Regions from separate parts of the Kitasatospora sp. NPDC093679 genome, predicted to be linked through region 1. Evidence: riboswitches for the same ligand, from Rfam matches in the RefSeq annotation. Region 1 holds a riboswitch; each other region holds the start of a gene.
The links. A riboswitch is a leader RNA that binds a small molecule or an ion and turns the genes downstream of it on or off. The one in region 1 is predicted to bind cobalamin.
Positions count from the first base shown of each region.

Region 1 (5,324 bases):
TCGCGGCGACCATCGCGAGCGGACTGGTCGACAGCGCCGACGTGACCCTCACCGTGGTCATGGCGGGCCTGGCCGGCAGCATCCTGTGGAACCTGACCACGTGGTACTTCGGGATCCCCTCCAGCTCCTCGCACGCACTGGTCGGCGGGGTGATCGGGGCGACCATGGCGGCGGCCGGAGCCTCGGCCGTCAAATGGCAGGGCCTGGTCGCCAAGGTGATCGTGCCCGCCGCGCTGTCGCCCTTCATCGCCGGGTCGGTCGCCGCGCTCGGCACCTACCTCGTCCTGCGGATCACCCGCCGCACGGCCGAGGGCCCGCGACGGCACGGCTTCAGACTCGGCCAGGTCGGCTCTGCCTGCATGGTCTCGCTCGCCCACGGCACCAACGACGCGCAGAAGACCATGGGCGTCATCACCCTGGCGCTGATCGCCAACGGCTCGCTGCACGCGGGGGCGAGCGCCCCGGGCTGGGTGATCACCTGCTGCGCGGTGGCGATCGCGCTCGGGACCTACATCGGCGGCTGGCGGGTGATCAGGGCGCTCGGCAAGGGGCTGGTGGAGATCGAGGCGCCGCAGGGCATGGCCGCCGAGTCGGCCTCCGCCGCGGTCATCCTCGCCTCCACCGACTTCGGCTACTCGCTCTCCACCACCCACGTGGCCACCGGCTCGATCCTCGGCTCGGGGGTGGGCCGACAGGGCGCGGTCGTGCGCTGGCACATCGCCCACCGCATGGTGGCGGCCTGGCTGATCACCCTTCCGGCCGCGGCCGTGGTCGGCGCCCTCGCCTACTGGGTCGCGAACGGGATCGGCGGCACCGCCGGCGTGGGCGTCGTCTTCGCGGTGCTGGTGCTGGCCTCGGTCGCCTTCTACGTCGCCTCCCGGCGCCCGGCCGTGACCCCGGAGAACGTCAACGCCGCATGGACGGACTAGGACGTGTCGTCAAAGGCGTACGGATGCCGCACAGGTGTCCCCACGCGCGCCCCTGAACCGACCACCCGAGCGCCCTTCGAAGACGGCTCCCAGGACGTGTCTGACCCGCCCCGAGCCGTCCCGCATCCCCCGCAGGCGAGGTGAGCCGCATGGACTCCTGGATCAACCTGAACGCGCTCTGGAAGATCGTCGTGGTGGGGCTGCTCGCCGGAGCCGGGCTCCCCGCACTCTTCGCCGTCGGCGTACGCGTCCTCAACCCCCCGGCGGGGGAGGGCGACCATCCCGGCCGGGCCCCGGCCGCCCGTCCGCTCCACGTCGCGGTCGCCGTTCTGTGCTTCGCCGTCGTCCTCGCGGCGATCGGCTGGGGCGTGTCCGTCATCGTCAACCCCGGCTGATCCGAGCCGGGCCGGCCCGCGGACGGCGCCCGGGCCGGTCGACACGGCCCGGCCGGCACGGCCGACGGCCGGTGGGGGCGACGCGGGGTCGCTCCCACCGGCCGTCGGTGGTGGTGCCGTGCTGCCGTGCCGGTCGGACGTCAGGCCGCGGGGGCCGCCTCCGGCGAGGTGCCCGCGGCCGGGGTCGCGGTGGCGGGCTTCGGGTCGACCAGCCGCTCGGCCAGGTGGCCGAAGACCAGGGCGAAGGACGTCCACAGCGTCAGCTGAACGGCGAGCGCCGCGACGCGGAACTGCCAGAGCAGCGTGGCCGAGAAGTCCTCCGGGACCTCGTTGACCGCGGGCAGGAACGCGTACGCGAGCCCGACCGCGACGGCGAAGCAGGCGACGGCCACCACGGTGGCGTACCAGTTGCCGAGGGCCGGGGCGAGGCGCTTGCCGACGATCACCGCGGCGACGGCCAGCAGCACGCTGAGGGCCGTCATCAGGAAGTACAGCGTGGTGCGCTTGCCGATGGTCTCCGGGTCGCCCACCGACGGCGGGTTGGCCGGGTACTTGAGGAACGGCACCACGTAGACCGCGACGAGCGCCGCGGCCGACAGCAGGGCCGCGGTGGCGCGCGGCGTGAAGCGGCCGACGCGGCCGAGGGCGAAGCAGTAGGCGAGGGCGGCGATGCCGCCGAGCGCCACCCCGAACACCAGGACACCGGTGGCCAGGCCCGCAGTGGACTGCAGGGACCGGCTGACGATCTCCATCTCGTGCTCGTGGGAGTGCGACTCCTCGTACGCGATGGCCGCGTCGATGCGCGGTTCACCGAGGAAGTAGGCGACGACGAGGGCGAGCAGGCCGGACGCGAGCCCGGCCAGCATGCCGCGGACCAGGAGGCCCCTGACGATTGCGGAGTTCACGCGGCCCCCGTCAGTGGCAGGGGAAGCCGAGCAGGTGCCGGCCGTCGTGCACCCACTCGTGCACGTCCTCGCCGGAGATGAGGGACGTCGCGCCCTGCTCGGCGCCGACGAAGTAGACGAGGGCCAGCATGAGGACGGTGAAGAACACCGCCCACGGCAGGATGGTCTTCAGCGAGATGGGGGTGATCGCCGGCGCAGCGGCGGGGGCGATGGGGTGAGCCATGGCCGACCTCCTTTGGGAACACGCGTCCCGTTCGGTGGAGCACGAGCGACGGAGGCGGGTCTGACTTTCGGTCCCGGCAGGCTGCGGGGTCCGATTCACAGTGGCGCGACCGTGCCGGCATCTCACCGGACTTCCACGCACCGTCGATTTCAGTTGTCGCCCGAGAAGGTACCGCCTCCGACGGGCGGGGCCAAGGCTTGTTGCGGGGGCGCGCGAAGCACGGAGCGGACCGGGAGCCGGTTCGTATGCCCGCGGTGCCGGTTCCGCGGGCCCTGCGGCCGGCGCGCGTCGATCGCGTGATGTTGGTCGCACCACGCGGTGGCGCTCCGGACGGCCACTCAACTCGCCCGTCCGGAGCGCGGTCCGCCGCTCGGCCGCCCTCCCCGGGGGTGGACGCTCCGGGGCGGACACGGCGGCGGCGCTGCGGAGGGGGTCCGCGGCGCCGCCGGTGAGCCGGCCGTGACCGGATCAGTAGTAGTGACGGCGGCCGCCGGCGGCGTGGCCGGTGAGGCCGGCGACCCACAGGACGAGGCCGATGAGGGCGAGGATGATGCCGATGGTCCACAGGAACCCGATGCCGGTGGCGAAGCCGATGATGAGCAGAATGACGCCGAGGATGATCACGGTGGCCTCCTTGGATGTGCGGCGGGCCGTGTGGGGGAGGCGGTCCGGGGAGATGCCTGGAGCCGGTCCGCCTCCCGGCCGGGACCGGCACCGTGGTCCGGGCCCTGCCTGCTGACCAGCGCGTATACCGCGGCGTGGCCACCGTAAACGTCGGCCCGGGTCGGCCGTCGCGTCAGGTCGGCCCTCGGTCGGGCCGGCCTGCAGTCCGGACTCGGCCGCGACCGGGTGCGAGAGCATCCCCGCCCCGGAGGCGATCCCGGTGCCCGCGCCGGCGAACACCACCGGCCGTCCGGCGTCCTCCAGCGGCGTGGACGTCTCGCCGTCGAGGTCGCCGGCCGCACCGCGCACCCGCTCGACCGAGAACCGGCGGTGCTCGCCGTCGTCGGCCCGGGACGGGCTGTACCGGCGCGGCTGGAGCTTCCCGACGGCCGTTTCGGGGGACGGGCCGGACGGGCCCGGGCGCTGCCGCCGTGACCGTGCGCATCCGGCCCTCCGCGGACCGTCGCCGCCGGCGCGGCCGTCGGCACCGGAGCCGGGCCGTGGGCGGAATGACCTGTTTGAAGTGATTGAGACGGGTATGCGCCGTTTGACCCACGGCAACGGAGGGACAGGACCATGCCCCGCGAAGCCCGAGACACCGAGCCACCGCGCCGGCGTACCGGCCGCACCGACGGCTCCGCGCGAGCCGCCGACGACGGCGACGCCCGACCCGCCCGGACGGGCGGACGCCGGGTGTCCGCCGCGCAGGCGATGCGCACCGCGGCCTCGCAACTGGCCGAACTCCTCGGAAGGTCGCCGGAGTCCGTCTCCGGACTGCGCCGCACGGAGGAGGGCTGGCAGGCCGAGGTGGAAGTGGTCGAGGTCGAGCGGATCCCGGAGACCAGCAGCGTCCTGGCGAGCTACCGGGTGCAGCTGGACGAGGACGGGGAGCTGGTCGGCTACGAGCGGACCCGCCGCTACACGCGGGCCGAGGTCGACCGGCGCCGGGGGTAGTTCCGGCAGCGACGACGGACCGAACAGGAGCCGCGGTACAGCACGCGGCCGACGAGAGGAGGCGCCGTGACCGTGGTGCCGCAGAGCGGCGGAGGCAGTGTGACCACCGGAGGCGCGAGCACCGGCACGCTGTACGACGTCGTCGAACTGATCCTGGACCGGGGACTGGTCATCGACGTGTTCGTCCGGGTCTCCCTGGTCGGCATCGAGATCCTGAAGATCGACGCCCGGGTGGTCGTCGCCAGCGTGGACACCTACCTGCGCTTCGCCGAGGCCTGCAACCGGCTGGACCTGGAATCGGGCCGCAAGGCCCCCGCCAAACTGCCGGACCTGGTCGGCGAGATCAGCGAGGGCGGATCCCGCGGCAAGAGCAAGGGCGCGATCACCGGTGCCGTCGAAGCGGTCACCGACACCGTCCGCGAGAAGCTCCAGGGCGGGGACGAGGAGCCCGAACCGCGCGAGAGGCGCGAGAGACCGCGCGCCCGGCGGGCCACCCGGTCGAGGGAGGAGTGAGCCATGTCCGTCTACGTGTACGCGATCACCGCCGACAGTCACCCCGCGCGGCTGCGCAAGCTGACCGGCGTCGGCTCCCCGCCCGAAGAACTGCGCGCCCTCACCGGGTCCGGCCTGAAGGCCGTGGTCAGCCACGCACCCGAAGGACTCCGGGCACGCCGGCGCGACCTCGTGGCCCACCAGGAGGTGCTCGAACGCCTGATGTCCGAAGGCCCCGTCCTGCCCCTGCGGTTCGGCGCCGTCGCGGCCGACGACCAGGAGGTCATCGGCGTCCTCGACCAGCAGGTCGACGCCTACCGGGAACGCCTGTCCGCCCTGGACGGCTGCGCCGAGTACCTCGTCAAGGCCTCCTTCGACGAGGACGCCCTGCTCCGGCGGATCCTCCGGGACTCCGCCGAGGCCCGGCGGCTGAACGAGGAGACCCGGCGGAGCCCCGACCCCGCACCGAAGATCAGGCTGGGCGAGCTGGTGGCCGACGGGATCCAGCAGCGCAACCGCGCCGCCGCCGCCGAACTCCTCGACGAACTGAGCCCGCTGGCGCGCGAGACGCGGGAGAACGAACCCGCCGGGAACGACTTCGTCAGCGGCTCCTTCCTGGTCGAGGCGGACCGGCAGGACGGGTTCCGGGCCGCGGCCGCGGAGCTGGCCGGGCGCTGGGGCGAGGACTGCACCCTGCGGGTGCACGGGCCGCTCCCGCCCTACAGCTTCGTCCAGTAGGGGGCGGGCCATGGGTCTGCTGACC
Region 1 covers NZ_JBFBDW010000001.1:269,752-275,075, forward strand. Annotated here, with positions in the region: gene AB0O09_RS01205 (inorganic phosphate transporter) at 1-929, shown strand, start outside; gene AB0O09_RS01210 (hypothetical protein) at 1,079-1,324, shown strand; gene AB0O09_RS01215 (CbtA family protein) at 1,465-2,229, opposite strand; gene AB0O09_RS01220 (CbtB domain-containing protein) at 2,240-2,452, opposite strand; cobalamin riboswitch at 2,488-2,646, opposite strand; gene AB0O09_RS01225 (DUF6131 family protein) at 2,921-3,076, opposite strand; gene AB0O09_RS01230 (gas vesicle protein) at 3,692-4,069, shown strand; gene gvpJ (gas vesicle protein GvpJ) at 4,136-4,582, shown strand; gene AB0O09_RS01240 (GvpL/GvpF family gas vesicle protein) at 4,586-5,299, shown strand; gene AB0O09_RS01245 (gas vesicle protein GvpG) at 5,310-5,324, shown strand, end outside.

Region 2 (5,324 bases), on a different contig from region 1:
CCGCGTTCATGTACTTGAAGCAGAACTGCGCCTTCTGGTGGATGGAGGGGATGTTCTCCACCGCCGCGAAGGCCGCCGCGCGGTCGTCCGGGTCGGGCAGGTAGGTGTCGAGCAGCGTCAGGTAAAACTGGACGTGCACGGCCTCCTCGAACAGCTGCCGGGACAGGTAGAGCCGGGCCTCGGGGGAGTTGATGTGCTTGTAGAGGCTCAGCACCACGTTGTTGGCGACGATCGAGTCACCGGTCGCGAAGAAGGCGACCAGCCGGCCGATCATGTGCCGCTCGCCCTCGCTCAGCTTGGCGAGGTCGGCGACGTCGGAGTGCAGGTCCACCTCCTCCACCGTCCAGGTGTTCTTGATGGCGTCGCGGTACCGGTCGTAGAACGACGGGTAGCGCATCGGGCGCAGCGTCAGCTCGAAGCCCGGGTCGAGCAGCATCTTCTGACGGTCTTCGGTGCTCACTGGCAGGCCTCGCAGGACTCGGGGTTCTCCAGGGAGCAGGCGATGGCGTCCTGCTCGGCCTGGCTCATGGTCGGCGCGGGCACCGGCACGGCGGCGCGGGCGCCCGTGGCGGCCTGCGCGATCCGGGTGGCCGGGCGCGACCGCAGGTAGTACGTGGTCTTCAGGCCGACCTTCCAGGCGTACGCGTACATCGAGCTGAGCTTGCCGATGGTCGGCGCCGCCATGAAGAGGTTCAGCGACTGGCTCTGGTCGATGTACGGCATGCGGGCCGCGGCCAGGTCGATCAGCGCGCGCTGGGGCAGCTCCCACGCCGTGCGGTACAGCGAACGGACCTCGGCGGGCAGCCAGTTGAGGTCCTGCACCGAGCCGTTGGTCTCGCGCAGCGCGTCCCGGGTCTGCTGGTCCCAGACGCCGAGCTCCTTGAGCTCGCGCACCAGGTACGGGTTGACCTGGAGGAACTCGCCGGAGAGCGTCTCGCGCTTGAACAGGTTGGACACCTGCGGCTCGATGCACTCGTACACGCCGGCGATGGAGGCGATGGTGGCGGTCGGCGCGATCGCCAGCAGCAGCGAGTTGCGCAGGCCGGTCTCGGCGATCCGGGCGCGCAGCGCGTCCCAGCGCTCCGTCCACTGCGGGGCGGCGGCACCGAAGTGGTCGATGTGCAGCTCGCCGCGGGCCGCGCGGGTCTCGCCGTACGCCTCGTGGCGGCCGAACTGCTCGGCGAGGTCCGCGGAGCGCTCGTAGGCGGTGAGCATGATGCGCTCGGAGATCAGGGTGGAGAGGGTCTTCGCCTCGGCGGAGTCGAAGTCGATCCGCAGCTGGAAGAAGACGTCCTGCAGGCCCATCACGCCGAGGCCGACCGGCCGCCAGCGGGAGTTGGAGGTGCCCGCCTCGGTGGTCGGGTAGAAGTTGATGTCGATGACCCGGTCGAGGAAGGTCACCGCGGTGCGGACGGTGGCGTCCAGGCGCTCCCAGTCCATCGCGTTCAGCAGGTCGGCGGCGGTGGCGCCGGCGGCCACGTGGGCGCCCAGGTTCACCGAGCCGAGGTTGCAGACGGCCGTCTCGGAGTCGTCGGTGACCTCCAGGATCTCCGTGCACAGGTTGGAGGAGTGCACGGTGCGGCCGGGCAGCGCGGTCTGGTTGGCGGCCCGGTTGGAGGCGTCCTTGAAGGTCATCCAGCCGTTGCCGGTCTGCGCCAGGGTGCGCATCATGCGGGCGTACAGGGTCTGCGCCGGGATGGTGCGGACGGCCTTGCCGGCCTGCTCGGCCTTGCGGTAGGCCTCGTCGAAGTCGGCGCCCCACAGGTCGACCAGCTCGGGCACGTCGGCGGGGGAGAACAGCGACCAGTCCTCGTCGGCGTTCACCCGGCGCATGAACTCGTCCGGGATCCAGTGCGCCAGGTTGAGGTTGTGGGTGCGCCGGGCCTCCTCGCCGGTGTTGTCGCGGAGCTCCAGGAACTCCTCGATGTCGGCGTGCCAGGTCTCCAGGTAGACGCAGGCCGCGCCCTTGCGGCGGCCGCCCTGGTTGACCGCGGCGACCGAGGAGTCCAGGGTGCGCAGGAACGGCACGATGCCGTTCGACTGGCCGTTGGTGCCGCGGATCAGGCTGCCGCGGGAGCGGATCCGCGAGTAGGACAGGCCGATGCCGCCGGCGTGCTTGGACAGCCGGGCGATCTGCGCGTAGCGGTTGTAGATCGAGTCCAGGTTGTCCAGCGGCGAGTCCAGCAGGTAGCAGGACGACATCTGGGGGTGCTTGGTGCCGGAGTTGAACAGCGTCGGAGAGGACGTCAGGTACTCCAGACGGCTCATCAGTCGGTAGAGCTCGGCCACCTCGGCCACCGACTGCTCGGTGTCGCCGATCGCGAGGCCGGCCGCCACGCGCAGCAGGAAGTACTGCGGGGTCTCGACCACCTTGCGGGTGATCGGGTGGCGCAGCAGGTAGCGGGACTGCACGGTGCGCAGGCCGAAGTACTCGAAGCGGTCGTCGCCCTGCAGGTCGACCAGCGCGTCGAAGGCGGCCGCGTGCTTGGCCACGAAGGCCGCGGTGGTGTCGCCGATCAGGCCCTCGGCGTGGCCGACGGCGATCGAGGCGGCGAAGGTGACCGCGCCCTGGGAGACCGCCTCGTCGCGGATCTCCAGCGCCAGCAGGCGGGCCGCGAGCTTCGAGTACTGCGGGTCCTCGGCGATCATCGACGCGGCGGCCTCCACGGCCAGCCCGCGGAGCTCGGCGAAGTCCGAACCGGCGTGGCGGCCGCGCAGCGCGGCGGCGGCGACGTGGCCGGGGTCCACCTGGGGGAGGTCGGTGCTGCGGTCGGTGAGCAGCCGGAGCAGCGCGGCACCGGGGTCGGGCCGGTCGTTGTCGGCGGATCCCTGGGAGGGCAGGGTGACTGAGGCAGCGACGGTCAAGGCGCACTCTCTCCTGTGGCGGCAGCGGACGCTTCGGACACCCCCGGGCCGGGGGCCGGGGGCGCGTCCGGGCATGCGCGTGGCAGGGGGGACCGGCACCGCCCGACCGTGTCGGGGGTGCGCGTCGCCACCCGGCCCACCCGCGAGGCCCGGACGTACAGCTGTGCTTCATGGCATCTGCGGGGAAGCCGGTGGCACACCGTCGGCAGGCCCTCGGACTGCGCGGGCCCGGGCGTTCACGGGCCTGCTCACCGTTGCGGGGCAGTCCCGGACTTGCACCGGGTTCCCCTGCGTCGACAGCGAGAGTGAGCATACATGTTGTGGTGTCTCCCTGATGTACCCCCATATCTTGTGCACGCTGCGTGTCGCGTCCGTGGCTGCGACGGCCTCGCCGAACGGGCCGTGCACACTTCGGGCACACCCGACCCACTCGTCGCCCCCGCGCTCCGCTCACGGAACGGCCACCGCCGCGGGAGTGTTCGGGCCCGATGGCCTACGATCTCCAGTCATGAGTGACGGTACGGGGGTGCCGCCCGGTTCGACGGGTCGGCCCGGAGCCCAGGGGATCGGCGAATCTCGCGGAGCGAGGACCGCCGGCTCTGCAGCTGGACCCTTTCCGCCGTGACCAAGTCCCTTTCCGCCGCGGCGAGGCGGCCGCTGTGCCGCCGGTCCTGGCTTCGGTGCGGTGTCGGGCTCACCCTGACCGCCTGCCCCTGCAACTCGCCGATGGCTCCGGGGCGGTTCGAGGGCGGCTCGGCCGGGTGATGCCGTGGGCATCGGCATCGGCATCGGCATCGGCTCGGCACCGTCGCCGGCGGGTGCTTCCGCCCGGCCCGTCGAGTTCACGTGCGGGTGCGGTGCGGGTGCGGGTGTCGGTGTGGTCGGGCTCCGGTCGAACGAATCGTTCGGGGCGAGTCACGTCAGAACGTCAGGGCATAGACCATCAGGTCGATACCGGGCATCGGGGCCCAGTCGCGCTCGGGGGCGCGGCGGAAACCGAGCCGTTCGTACACCCGGTGGGCGTCCGTCATGTCCGGGCGGGTGGAGAAGGCCATGCCGGTCAGGCCGAGTTCGCGGCTGCGGTCCATCGCGGCCCTGACGAGGGCCGAGCCGACTCCGCGGCCGCGGGCGGCCCGGGCGACCGCCAGCATCCGGATCTCGCCCTCGTCCGGCTGCGAGATGTCGGCCCAGGCCGTACCGCCGACCGCGAAGGTCACGCAGCCGAGCACATGCTCGTCCCGGCCGTCGACGGCGACGAGGAGCTCGGCCTCCTCGCTGCGGCGGCGGGTGTCGCGGAGGAGTCCGGCGTACGGCCCTTCGGCCAGGCTGTAGCCGTCACCGACGTAGACCTCGACCGAGAGCTCGCCGGCCGGTTCGAGGTCCCGTTCGCGGGCGCGGCGGATGACGACGTCCATCCGTCCAGTCTGCCGTCCGGGGCCCCGTCCCGGACGGCCGGGGGTCGGTGCAGCCGATCGGGGACGGACGGATCGGCGGGATAGCCGCCGGGGCGGTGCCAGTTGTCGCGGCCGTGCCGGCCGGTGCGGTCGAGCTCCCGACCGACGACGGCCCCGACCAGGGCGAACGAGCCGACGAGGACGGACAGGGCGATGGCGTTCTCGAACACGGTGGAAGTCATGCCACTACTCTCCCGGCCGACCGGGAGCCCGGCGAGTGGCAGGAATGACCTCTTGCATCGAATTACTGCCAGCGCCATCCTGGAGCCATGCCGAAGCCCGGAACCGAGTCGAGGACCGCCGAGTTGAAGACCGCCGAGTTGAAGAACGTGGTCGCCGTCGTGCTGGAGGAGGTCCATCCCTTCGAACTCGGTGTCGCCTGCGAGGTGTTCGGCCTCGACCGCAGCGAGGAGGGGCTGCCCGTGTACGAGTTCGCCCTCGCCTCCGACCGGCCCGGGCCCAAGCGCACCCACGCCGGCTTCAGCGTCGACGTCCCGTACGGGCCCGAACGCCTCGCCCGGGCCGACCTGATCGTCCTCACCGCCACCGGCCTGCGCGACGAGTACCCGCCCGCCCTCGTCGCGGCCCTGCGCGCGGCCGTCGAGGGCGGTGCCCGCGCCCTCTCCATCTGCAGCGGCAGCTTCCTGCTCGGCGCCGCCGGGCTCCTGGACGGACGACGCTCCACCACCCACTGGAAGCACGCCGCCGAGATGGCCCGGCGCTTCCCGCTCACCACCGTCGAACCCGACGTGCTCTACGTCGACGAGGACCCCGTCATCACCTCCGCCGGCACCGCCGCCGGGATCGACGCCTGCCTGCACCTCGTCCGCAAGGTGCAGGGCGCCGAGGTCGCCCGCGGCATCGCCCGGCGCATGGTCGTCGCACCGCACCGGGAAGGCGGCCAGGCCCAGTTCGTGAACCGCCCACTGCCCGAGTCCGACGTCGACTCGCTCGCCCCCGTCCTGGACTGGATGCGGCACCACCTCGACGAGGAAGCCACCGTGG
Region 2 covers NZ_JBFBDW010000018.1:17,316-22,639, forward strand. Annotated here, with positions in the region: gene AB0O09_RS17175 (ribonucleotide-diphosphate reductase subunit beta) at 1-436, opposite strand, end outside; gene AB0O09_RS17180 (ribonucleoside-diphosphate reductase subunit alpha) at 457-2,841, opposite strand; cobalamin riboswitch at 3,052-3,195, opposite strand; gene AB0O09_RS17185 (GNAT family N-acetyltransferase) at 3,786-4,280, opposite strand; gene AB0O09_RS17190 (helix-turn-helix domain-containing protein) at 4,589-5,324, shown strand, end outside.
Region 2: another riboswitch for cobalamin. It lies ahead of AB0O09_RS17180 (ribonucleoside-diphosphate reductase subunit alpha); the one in region 1 lies ahead of AB0O09_RS01220 (CbtB domain-containing protein).

Region 3 (5,324 bases), on a different contig from region 1:
CAGGCTGCCGCCCCGGCGAGTGCAGCCACCGCGGCCGTGCCGAGCGCCACCGGCAGCCACGCCCCGGCCCCGTGACCGGCCGGCTTCCCTGCGTCGGCACGACTGGATCCCGGTGCGGCGGTCGACGTGTTCGAGGACGCGCCGGCCCCGGCGCTGGCGGGGCCGGAAGCGGGCGCCGACGGTACTGCCGATTCGGCGCCGGGCGGGTTGGACGGCGATGCAGCAGTGGCCGCCGGACCCGCGCCAGTCGGCGAAGCGCCGCCCACCGCACCGCCGGCAGTGTCTCCCGAATCGGCCGAGGCCGGACCTGTCGGGCGTGGGGCGGACGTCGCTCCCCCACCCCCGCCGCCGGACGGAGGGCGGGTGGTGGCCGAAGGCGGCGTCGGAGTCGCCGGCCGCGCCGGGTCCTTGGCGCTGCGCGGGGACGGCGGCTCGCTGCCGCCGCCGTCCTGCCACACCCAGCCCTCGATGCTGCCCCTGGGCGGGACGCGGTTGCCCGCGCCCAGCTGGCTGTACACCCAGGTGGAGGTGCCCGGCAGCATGTACCAGTACGACCAGTAGTGATCCTTGGTGACGGCCCCGCAGCCCGCCTTGGGCGCGCCGTCGAGGGCGCAGACGAACCCGCCCGCGTACGGACCGGTGCCCAACTTCACCGAGAACCCGGCCTGCTGCAACGCCTGGATACCGCTGCGCGGCGCATCCGAGCAGCCGGTACGGCTCCCGTAACCAGGGCGGTCGGGGACGCTTCTCGTCTCGACGACGACCAGCACGCCGTCGCAGCCCTCGGCCGCCCGCGCCGGCAGGGGCAGCAGCAGGCTGCCGCCCACGGCCGCGGTCGCGGCCAGGGCGGCGGCGCCGCGGCGGATCACCGGTGGCTGCCCGAGCGAAGTCGGCGGGCCGTCAGCACGGCGGCCGCGCCGAGCAGCAGCAGGGCGATCGCGGCGACGACCGGCGGCATGAGCTCGAAACCGGTGGAGGCCAGGCCGCCCGAGGACGGGGTGCCGCCGGTGTCCGTGCCCCCGGGGCCGGCCGAGTCGGACGCCACCGCGGACACGGCCGCCGAGGGCGAGCCGGAGCCGGTCGGCGAGCCCGACACCGATGCGGACGCCGAAGCCGAGGCCGAAGCCGACGAGCTGGAGGAGGCAGAGGCGCTGCCGCTCGGCGAACCGGACGGGCTCCCGCTCGCGCTCGGGCTGGGCGAAGTGCACTCGAGGGCCGGCAGACCGGCCGTGCCGAAGCGCCCGTCGACCGCCGCGAGCGACACCCCGGCGAGCGCGGGAACGGCCTGGACGGTGGCGCGCAGCGTGGTGCCGTCGACCTCGGCCTTCTGGTAGCCGATCGCGCCACGGTCGCTGCTCTTACCGGCGCAGCCGACCTGGCGGGACTTCAGCCAGGACACGCCCTTGTCCGCGGCCGTGGTGCGACCGCCGGCCCGCAGGGCCTGGACGGCGAGCGCGGTCGAGTTGGAGTTGGAGGAGGCGGTCGGTCCGGAACCGCCGAAGCCGCCGTCCGCGGCCTGCCGCTTCTCCAGCCAGTCCAGCGCCTTCGCGGCCTCCCCGCTGCGACCGACGGCCAGCAGCGCCTGCACCACGATGCCGGTGCCGTCCGCGTCCGAGGCACAGTCGGCCGGCTTGTCCGGGTAGGCCACCGGGAAGCCGCCGTCGACACACTGGTTGCCGGTCAGGAACTCGATCGCCTTCGCCGGAACGGCGTCGGCGCCCTGGCGGTCGAGGGCAAGCAGGGCGAACGCCTGGCTGAACGTGTTGGAGAAGTCCGAGACGTCCGGGCCACCGAAGGTGGCGTGGTCGGTGTAGCGGCCGCTGGGCTGGAGACGCGCGGCAAGCTCGGCGAGCAGATCGTGGCCGCCGAAGCTCTTCGGGTCCCGCTGCTGGACCTCGGCGACCAGGGCGAGCTTGGCGGCCGAACCGGCATAGATGTCACCGGGCGTGTCACCGGTCAGGTAGGAGGTCGCGTTCGCGGCGAGCCAGTCAGTGGCTGCCTTCGCCTCCCCCTTGCCCTGCCCTGCGGCCGACAGGGCGAGCACCACGTCGGCAGTCAGGCCGAAGTCCGGACCCCAGTCACCCTCGACGCGACTGCCCTCCTTCAGCTGACGGCCCGCCCAACCGGCAGCGGCCGAGGCATCCGTCACGGCGGGCGCGGCACCCGCAGAAGCCGCGGTGGCCGTCAATGCGGGCAACACGACGGCGGAGGCAACGAGCAGAACGGCAGCGGGCCGGAGCGAGGTACGCAAGGTGAACTCCTGGGGCGTCTCGTGGAGACGCACCGCAGAGCACGGCCACCGCCCGCAGGGCGAGGCACAACCTCTGGGCATCGTCCCGTAGACCACGACGGATGAGAGCCGGACAAACCCCGGGCAGGTAATCGGGCTCACCGCCGACACCGTGCCGACGGCCTACCGTTGCGGGTCAGCGCCGGACTTTCACCGGACTTCCCCTGCCAGAGGCGCTCGGCACCTTACTGCCACCCGCACACGCGCCTCAACCGCCCGGACACAGAATGTGACCAGCGGCACGCAGAACACGCACTGCCCGAACGGGACCAGTCCGCGACAGGCCCCGCCGACCCCGCGGGGCGGCTCCCCGTAGCGCCGGCGGGACACGGGGGTCAGGGCCGATGCGGGCCGATGCCGGTGGTCAGCCAGCGCGGCTCCGTCACGGCCAGGACCAACGCAAGGACGCAGGCCGTGGCCAACCATGCGACACCCACCCCGGTAAGGCCGTAGCGGGGCATCAGCACCAGGGTGAGGACCAGCAGCAGGCCGGCGAAGACGAGCTGCTGACCCGCCAGGAAAGACCAGGGCCTGCCCCACCCGGTGGCAGAGCGCAGCCCAGGCTGCAGCCAGCCGCAGCGCCGTGCCGCGGCCGAGCAGCGGACCGATGCCCTCATCGGGCACGGGCTGCCGACCGGTGGGGTCCTGTCAGACACAGGTGGCCGAGCGGACTACTCCTCGCCGTTCGGGCCGGCGACAGTGCGGCGCCAGCGACCACAGCAGTCGTATCCCGGGCCGCCGGGCCGCGGGGCGGGTGAGTCGCCGCTGCAACACGCAACCGCCCGGCCTGCCGGGACCGGGTCGGACGTCCTGGCTACCAGGGGAACAGGGCTGCTACGGGCCGGCCGGCGGTGGGCAACCTCGGCGATGCGAGCACGGTGCCGCATGAGATGGCCTGCCCGGGAACCACTCGTCTGCCCCGATGCACCGTCAGCATCCCCGCACGGCAGAACGCGGCCGGGCTGAGTACGCGGCTGGATCGGCCCCTCTCCGGGGGCCGGTCCAGCCAGCGCCTCCGGGCCGATGCAGCACGCACCAGCAGCGCAGCGGGGCAGCCGGTCTCCGCAGCCGGCCGCCCCGAGGATTCGACTGCCGCAGCCGCGGCGCCCGGGTGCGGGCCGGACGCCGAACCGCGGGGCGCAGCCGGATGTCGCCCGTGATGGGGTGGCGGGGCGGCGCCCGGTACAACGACCGGCACCCGGCCGAGGACACCCGGCCGCGCCGGGATGCTGCAGCAGCCGGTGAGCAGCGGGGCACCGAGTCAGAGGCTGCGCCAGAGCCCGGGTGACGGCGGCCATGGAAAGCTCCCCATAGGCGGCCAGATACCGCCCCACTGACGGCCACGGGATTCCCCGCGTACGGCCAGATATCTCCCCACGTTCAAGATCCATTTCCCGGTCGGCGAGGGTCGGCCGGGTGAAGAACAGCAGGGAGATCATGGAGATCCTCGAGGCGTACGACCTCACGGGCAGTTACCGCGCCGCGGCCGAGCTGGCCGGGTGCGACCACCACACGGTGGCCCGGTATGTGAAGATGCGGGCCGCCGGCCAGCAGCCCGACCAGCGCCGCCACCGGGCGCGGGCGATCGACGACTATCTGCCGAAGATCGAGGAGCTGGTGGTCCGCTCGCAGGGCAGGGTCCGCGCGGACGTGGTGCACAAGCGGCTCGTCGCGATGGGCTTCGCGGGCGGGGAACGCACTACCCGCCGCACGGTCGCCGAGGCGAAGGCCCAGTTCCGGGCCGGTCGGCGCCGCATCTATCGGCCGTGGGTGACCGAGCCGGGCCTGTGGCTGCAGTACGACTTCGGTGACGGGCCGGTGATCAAGGGCAGGAAGACCACGCTGTGGTGCGCGTGGCTGTCCTGGTCGCGGTTCCGGGTGGTCATCCCCATCTGGGACAAGACGCTGCCGACCGTGACGGCGTGTCTGGACGCGACGTTACGCAGGATCGGCGGGGTCCCAGCGTTCGTGCTGACCGACAACGAGAAGACGGTCACCACCGGCCACGTCGCCGGGATCGCGGTCCGCAATCCGGAGATCGTCGAGGTCGCCCGGCACTACGGCACCACGATCCGCACCTGTGTGCCGGCGGACCCGGAGAGCAAGGGCGGCTCCGAGGCGACGGTGCGGATCGCGAAGGCCGATCTGGTGCCCAGGGAGGTGAACCTGCGCGAGGAGTACCGCACCTTCGGCGAGCTGGAGGCGGCCTGCCGGGCGTTCTGCGACGAGGTCAACTCCCGCCCTCACCGCGAGACCCGGCGCAAACCGGCCGAGCGTCTCGCGGAGGAACGCGAGCGGCTGCACCCGTTGCCCAGGCAGCCGTTCACCGCGGTGTTCGGCACCACCCGCAGGGTCAACTGGGACGCCACGATCTCGGTCGAGGCGGTGCGTTACTCGGTCCCGCACGAGCTGATCGACAGCCGCGTCTGGGCCCGCTTCCACGGCGAGGAGCTGATCGTCACCTCTGTCGACGAGCACGGCTCGGCCCGCGAGGTCGCCCGCCACCGCACCGGCACCCCCGGCTCCCCGGTCCTGGACGACGCGCACTACCCGCCGCGCGAGGACAAGAACGGCGACCGCACCCCGAAGGCCACCACCGCGGAGGAGGCCGCCTTCCTCGCACTCGGACCGGGCGCCGCGGCCTGGCTGGTGGAGGCCGCGACCGCCGGCACCCGCCGGATCAAGGCCAAGATGACCGAGGCCGTCGCCCTGGCCAAGCTCTACTCCGCCGCCGAGGTCGACCGGGCGCTCGGCACCGCCGCCGTCACCGGCCGCTTCGCCGACAAGGACCTGCTGTCCATCCTCGACTACCAGGTCGGCCTGACCAGCACCGAACCCGTCCGTCGCGGCGAGGACCACTCGCTGCAGCCCGGCACCTCCGCCTGGGCCCGCTTCGGAACCACTACCAGCACCGAAGACGAGGACAGCATCTGATGGCCACCCCGCTCCGCACCGTTCACAGCAGCAACGGCGACCCGCTCGCCGAGGCCATCGAGCTCACCAAGCGGTTGAAACTGCCGCACATCCGACGCAC
Region 3 covers NZ_JBFBDW010000051.1:29,850-35,173, forward strand. Annotated here, with positions in the region: gene AB0O09_RS30725 (hypothetical protein) at 364-561, shown strand; gene AB0O09_RS30730 (prenyltransferase/squalene oxidase repeat-containing protein) at 866-2,149, opposite strand; cobalamin riboswitch at 2,356-2,486, opposite strand; gene AB0O09_RS30735 (hypothetical protein) at 2,626-2,907, opposite strand; gene istA (IS21 family transposase) at 3,707-5,224, shown strand; gene istB (IS21-like element helper ATPase IstB) at 5,224-5,324, shown strand, end outside.
Region 3: another riboswitch for cobalamin. It lies ahead of AB0O09_RS30730 (prenyltransferase/squalene oxidase repeat-containing protein); the one in region 1 lies ahead of AB0O09_RS01220 (CbtB domain-containing protein).

Region 4 (5,324 bases), on a different contig from region 1:
GCGGGCGTCGTACCAGCCGGTGTCGACGCCGCCGACGTACGCCGAGGCGTCACCGTCGAAGACCACGAACCAGGGCCGGATGCTGGCCTCGCCGTAGGCGTTGCGCGGGTCGCCGGAGACGGCGCCGTGCACCACCGGGAAGACCTGGGCCTGACCGGCCCTGCCGGCCGCCGCGAGGTCGCGCAGGTAGCGGCTGTACTCGACGTCGGTGTGCAGGGTGTCGAAGGGGTTCCCCTCCTCGACGGTGCCGGGGATGACGTCCACCAGGACCCGGCCGGCGAGGGCGTCGCGGGTGGGCCAGTTGCCGGCCTTCGCGGCCTCGTCGAGGTTCGGGTAGCTGCCGCCGCCGGGCTTGGCGAGCAGGTCGGCGGGGCGGAAGACGGCGCTGCCGAGGTGGGCGGCTATCAGGGCGTCCAGTTGGGCCGGGCCCATGCCGCGGTTGGCGGCGAACCCGCCCTTGAGCTCCAGCTTGACGACGAGCGGGCCGCTGGACGGGTGGGCGGCGAGCCAGATCCGCAGGTCGTCGAGGCAGTACTCGAGGTTCTTGTTGGTGCCGCCGCTGTACAGCGTCGCCGGGCCGGTGGCGGCGGTGCAGTTGTTGGCGTTGCCGAGCGGGTTGGAGTGGCTGACCTTCCACTCCTTGGTGACGGTGTCCGTCCACGCGTCGAGCTCGATCATGCCGGTGCCGGTGTCCAGGCTCTGCGCGAGGAAGGGGAAGGCGGCCGGGTCGTAGGTGTTGTGGATCCCGACGGCGGTGGCCGAACCGAACGGCAGGCCGCCGCCGGTGGCGGCGCCGGACTGGTGCGCGGGGAGCAGGGTGGCGGCCGCGGCCAGCAGCCCCACGGCGAACGTACGGCGAAGCTTCACGGGTGTCTCCTCGTCAGGAGCCTGGGGACGGCGGGCCGGACGGACCGCCTCCGGAAGCATGGGGCACCGGAACGGCTTCGAGGTGACATGACAAGAAAACTTGGCTGAAGCTGACCCCCCGTCCCGCTGACAAACCGTCAGGAAGCCCTCATTCCGTGCAGGGGTCCGTGCCGTGCAGGGGTCCGTGCCGTGCAGCGGTTCGTGCCGTGCGGCGGTCGTGCCGTGCGGCGGTCGTTCCGAGCGGGCGCTCAGTCGGCGCGCCCCAGCACCCCGTGCTCCAGCACCTCGGCCACCGCGGTGTCGGTCAGCCGGTAGCGCACCACCCGGCCGTCCCGCTCGCCCTCGACCACGCCCGCGGCGCGCAGCAGCCGCAGCGCCTGGGAGACCGCCGGATCGCGCATCCCGGTGGCCAGCGCCAGGTCGGTGACGGCCAGCGGCCCGGTGGTGTGCAGGGCGAGCAGCAGCGCCAGCCGCCCCGGGTCGGCGAGCAGGCCGAACAGCTCCGCCCAGGCCCGGACCCGCCCGGTGTCGCCGATCCCGGCGATCGCCTCGCAGACCCGGTGCCCGTCGATGGTGCGGTGGCCTGCGCGATCGGCGGGGAGGAGGTGCATGGCGGCATTCTCGCAGGCCGACCGGCCGTGATCTACGACACCTGCGCGGTTGTGCAGGCTTGCAGCTGTCGGTCCGTCACCCCTACGGTGGAGCAGCCGTGGTGTTCGGGAAGACCGGTGCAGGACCTCGGGGTCCGAGTCCGGAGCGGCCCTCGCCACTGTGAACGGGGAGTCAATCCGTACCCCTCGCGGGTCACTGGGCGCAGGCGCGCCCGGGAAGGCCGGGTACGGGCACCGTCAGAACCTCCCCGTGAGCCAGGAGACCGGCCACGGCACCTCACGACGTCATTCCACGAGGTGTTGGAGCGTGAACCGCAGATGACCCTGCCCGCAACCGGTACGGCCGCGCCGCCGACCGCCCCCGGCCTGCCCGCCTTCCGCTGGCGCCGGGAGGACACCCTCCGCACGGCCGGCCTGCTGGCGGTCATCCTGGCGATGCACGTGGCCGCCTTCGGCACGCTCTTCCTGCTGGTGGTGCCGGAGCGCTACGAGGTCGGCACCCAGGTCTTCGGCGCCGGACTCGGCATCACCGCCTACACCCTGGGCATGCGGCACGCCTTCGACGCCGACCACATCGCGGTGATCGACAACACCACCCGCAAGCTGATGGCCGACGGCCGGAGACCGGTCTCGGTGGGCTTCTGGTTCGCCCTCGGCCACTCGTCGATGGTGGTGCTGATGGCCGCCCTGGTCGCGGGCGGCGCCCAGCTGGCCGGGGTGCTGATGGACGACGGCTCGACCACCCACCAGGTGCTCGGCACCATCGGCACCACCGCCTCCGGCGCCTTCCTCTACCTGATCGCCGCGCTCAACCTGGCGGCCCTGCTCGGCATCCTGCGGGTCTTCCGGGCGATGCGGGCCGGCACCTTCGACGAGGCGGAGCTCGAACGGCAGCTCGACTCGCGCGGCCTGATGAACCGTGTCCTGCGCCGCGCCACCCGCTCGATCTCCCGCCCCGGCCAGATGTTCCCGGTCGGCATGGTGCTGGGCCTCGGCTTCGACACCGCCACCGAGGTGACGCTGATGGTGATGGCCGGCTCGGGCGCCGCGGCGGGCCTGCCCTGGTACGCGATCGTCTGCCTGCCGCTGCTGTTCGCCGCCGGGATGAGCCTGTTCGACACCCTCGACGGCACGTTCATGAACTTCGCCTACCAGTGGGCGTTCTCCAACCCCGTCCGCAAGGTGTTCTACAACCTCGCCATCACCGGCCTGTCGATCGCGGTGGCCTTCGTCATCGGCACGATCGAGCTCGTCGCGGTGCTGCACGACAAGCTCGGCCTGACCGACCCGGTGAGCGGCTGGATCGCCGGACTCAGCCTGGACAACGTCGGCTTCGTCATCGTCGGCCTGTTCGTGGTGGTGTGGGCGGCGGCGATCGGCTACTGGCGGATCGCCCGGGTCGAGCAGCGCTGGACGCCCGGTGGGGCGGGCTGAGATGGCCCGCGGGCGACCGCGCCGATCGGCGGACGGGGTGTCAGCCCGCCGCCAGCAGCAGCGTGCCCGCCACCGCGAGGCCCGCGCCGAGCAGTTGGACGCGCCGCAGCCGCTCCTTGAGCAGCCCCCGGGCCATCAGGGCGGTGACCACGGGGTAGAGCGAGGCCAGCACCGCGGCGACGGCCACCGACCCGCGGTGCGAGGCGGCGGCGAAGGCGGCGTTCGCGGCGACGTCGGCCACCCCGACCGCGGTCAGTGCGGGCAGGCTCCGCCGCAGCGCCCCCGGTGCACCGGGCTCCCGCCCACGGCGCCCGGCCAGCAGGACGCCGCCGCCGACCGCCACGTTGCAGAGCCGCTGCACGCACAGCACGAGCAGCAGCCCGCCGCCGTCGGAGGCCCGGGCGACCAGGGCCATCACCGTGCCCATGCCGAGGGCCGCCGTCAGCGTCAGCACCAGCACCCGCAGGCCGACCGTGCCGCCGCCGCGACGCGGACCGCCGGCCAGGGCGACGCCGAGCACGGCGACCGCGATGCCGGCGGCCTGCGCCGGGCCGGGGCGCTCCCCGAGCAGCAGCCCGAGCCCGACCGGCACCGCGACGCCGACGGTCGCCAGCGGCGAGACCACCCCCATGGGCCCGAGCGCGAGGGCGCGGTAGAAGGCGAGGAGGGCGAACGGCCCGATCACCCCCGCCGCCACCGCGTACCAGAGGCCGGCGGAGGCCGCGCCCGCGCCGCCGACGGCGAGGAGGGCCAGGACGAGCAGGACGGCCGCGGCGGCCTGCGAGGCGACCACCACGGTCAGCGCGGACAGCCGGCGGGTGAGCGAGCCGCCGCCGTAGTCGGCCATGCCCCACAGCAGGCTGGCGGCGAGGGCGAGGAGCTGGGACAGCACAGTGGACTCCGGAGTACGGTCGGGTGGACGCTCGGTGTCCCAGCAGCTTAGGTCAACAGAGTGAACCGGACGAATCAATTCATTGGACTGGTATGCCCGACCCCGATCTGATCACCCAGGCCCTGGCGCGCAACCTCAAGCGGCTGCGCGCCGACCGCGGCCACACCCTCGACGCACTCGCGGCCCGCTCCGGGGTGAGCCGCGGCATGATCGTGCAGATCGAGCAGGGGAGGACCAATCCGAGCGTGGGCACCGTCGTCCGGCTCGCCGACGCGCTCGGCGCCTCGATCGCCCGGCTGCTCGACTACGACGAGACCTCCACCGTGCGGATCGTCCCCGACGACGAGGCCGTCCAGCTCTGGTCGGGCGCCAAGGGCGGCACCGGGGTGCTGCTCAACGGCATCGAGGCGCCCGGCCCGCTGGAGCTCTGGCAGTGGCTGATCCTGCCGGGGGAGGGGCACGGCTCGGACCCGCACCCCACGGGCACCGTGGAGATCGCCCGGGTCGAGGAGGGCGAACTCACCCTCACCCTGGACGGCCGCGACCACCTGGTGCCGGCCGGCTCCACCGCCTCCTACGAGGCGGCCGCCGCGCACGGCTACCGCAACGACGGCGAGGTGCCCGTCCGGCTCACCCTCGTGGTCTCGGTGCCGCCGCCCCCGCGCTGAGCCCGCGGGTGCACGCCGAAGCGCCCCCTCCCCGGCCGGGGAGGGGGCGCGGTCGTGCGCGGGGCGGTCAGTCGCGGCCGTACCGCCTCCGGTACTGCTCGATCCGGCCGGCCTGGTCCAGGACGCGGGCGCGCCCGGTCCAGACGGGGTGGCTCGCCGACGAGGTGTCCACGTCGACCACCGGGCGCACGGTGCCGTCCTCCCAGACCACCGTGGACGCGGACGTCAGCGTCGAGCGGGTGAGGAAGGACCGGCCGGCGGCCTTGTCGCGGAAGACGACCGGACGGTAGGCGGGGTGGATGCCGTTCTTCATGGGGGCTGCTCCTTCGGGGGTCGGTGGACGTGCCGGGCGGGGCCTGTGACCGGGCTCAGCGCTCTTCGCGGAAGGCCACGTGCTCGCGGGCGACCGGGTCGTACTTGCGCAGTACCAGGCGGTCCGGGTCGTTGCGGCGGCTCTTGCGCGTCACGTAGGTGAAACCGGTGCCGGCGGTCGACCTCAGCCGGACGACCGGGCGCAGTTCGCTGCGGGCCATCTGCTCCTCCTCGGTGGCTCCGAACCTCCGCCCCGGGCCTCTTGTCCGAAACGGAAGTCGTTTTCGTATCCGCTCCAACGCGAGCCCGGGGCGTTCCATTCCCGCCCATTCCCGCCCGGTCCCGCCCCGTCCCCGACTCGTTCGCCCCCTTCCCGTCCGCCCGTCCGTCCGCCGGTCCGTTCCCCCGTTCGGCCCCGCGCCGCCGGCCGGTCCGCGACCCGCCGTGCCCGCCCCCGCGCCCGCCGCACCACCCCCTCCGGGCCCGTCCCGGGCCGGGCGGCCCGGCCCGCCGGCTCGACGGGCGCGGGCCGTCCGCAGT
Region 4 covers NZ_JBFBDW010000012.1:129,829-135,152, reverse strand. Annotated here, with positions in the region: gene AB0O09_RS13440 (phosphatidylinositol-specific phospholipase C domain-containing protein) at 1-867, opposite strand, end outside; gene AB0O09_RS13435 (metalloregulator ArsR/SmtB family transcription factor) at 1,116-1,478, opposite strand; cobalamin riboswitch at 1,561-1,765, shown strand; gene AB0O09_RS13430 (HoxN/HupN/NixA family nickel/cobalt transporter) at 1,797-2,912, shown strand; gene AB0O09_RS13425 (DMT family transporter) at 2,953-3,801, opposite strand; gene AB0O09_RS13420 (XRE family transcriptional regulator) at 3,897-4,472, shown strand; gene AB0O09_RS13415 (type B 50S ribosomal protein L31) at 4,540-4,785, opposite strand; gene rpmG (50S ribosomal protein L33) at 4,841-5,005, opposite strand.
Region 4: another riboswitch for cobalamin. It lies ahead of AB0O09_RS13430 (HoxN/HupN/NixA family nickel/cobalt transporter); the one in region 1 lies ahead of AB0O09_RS01220 (CbtB domain-containing protein).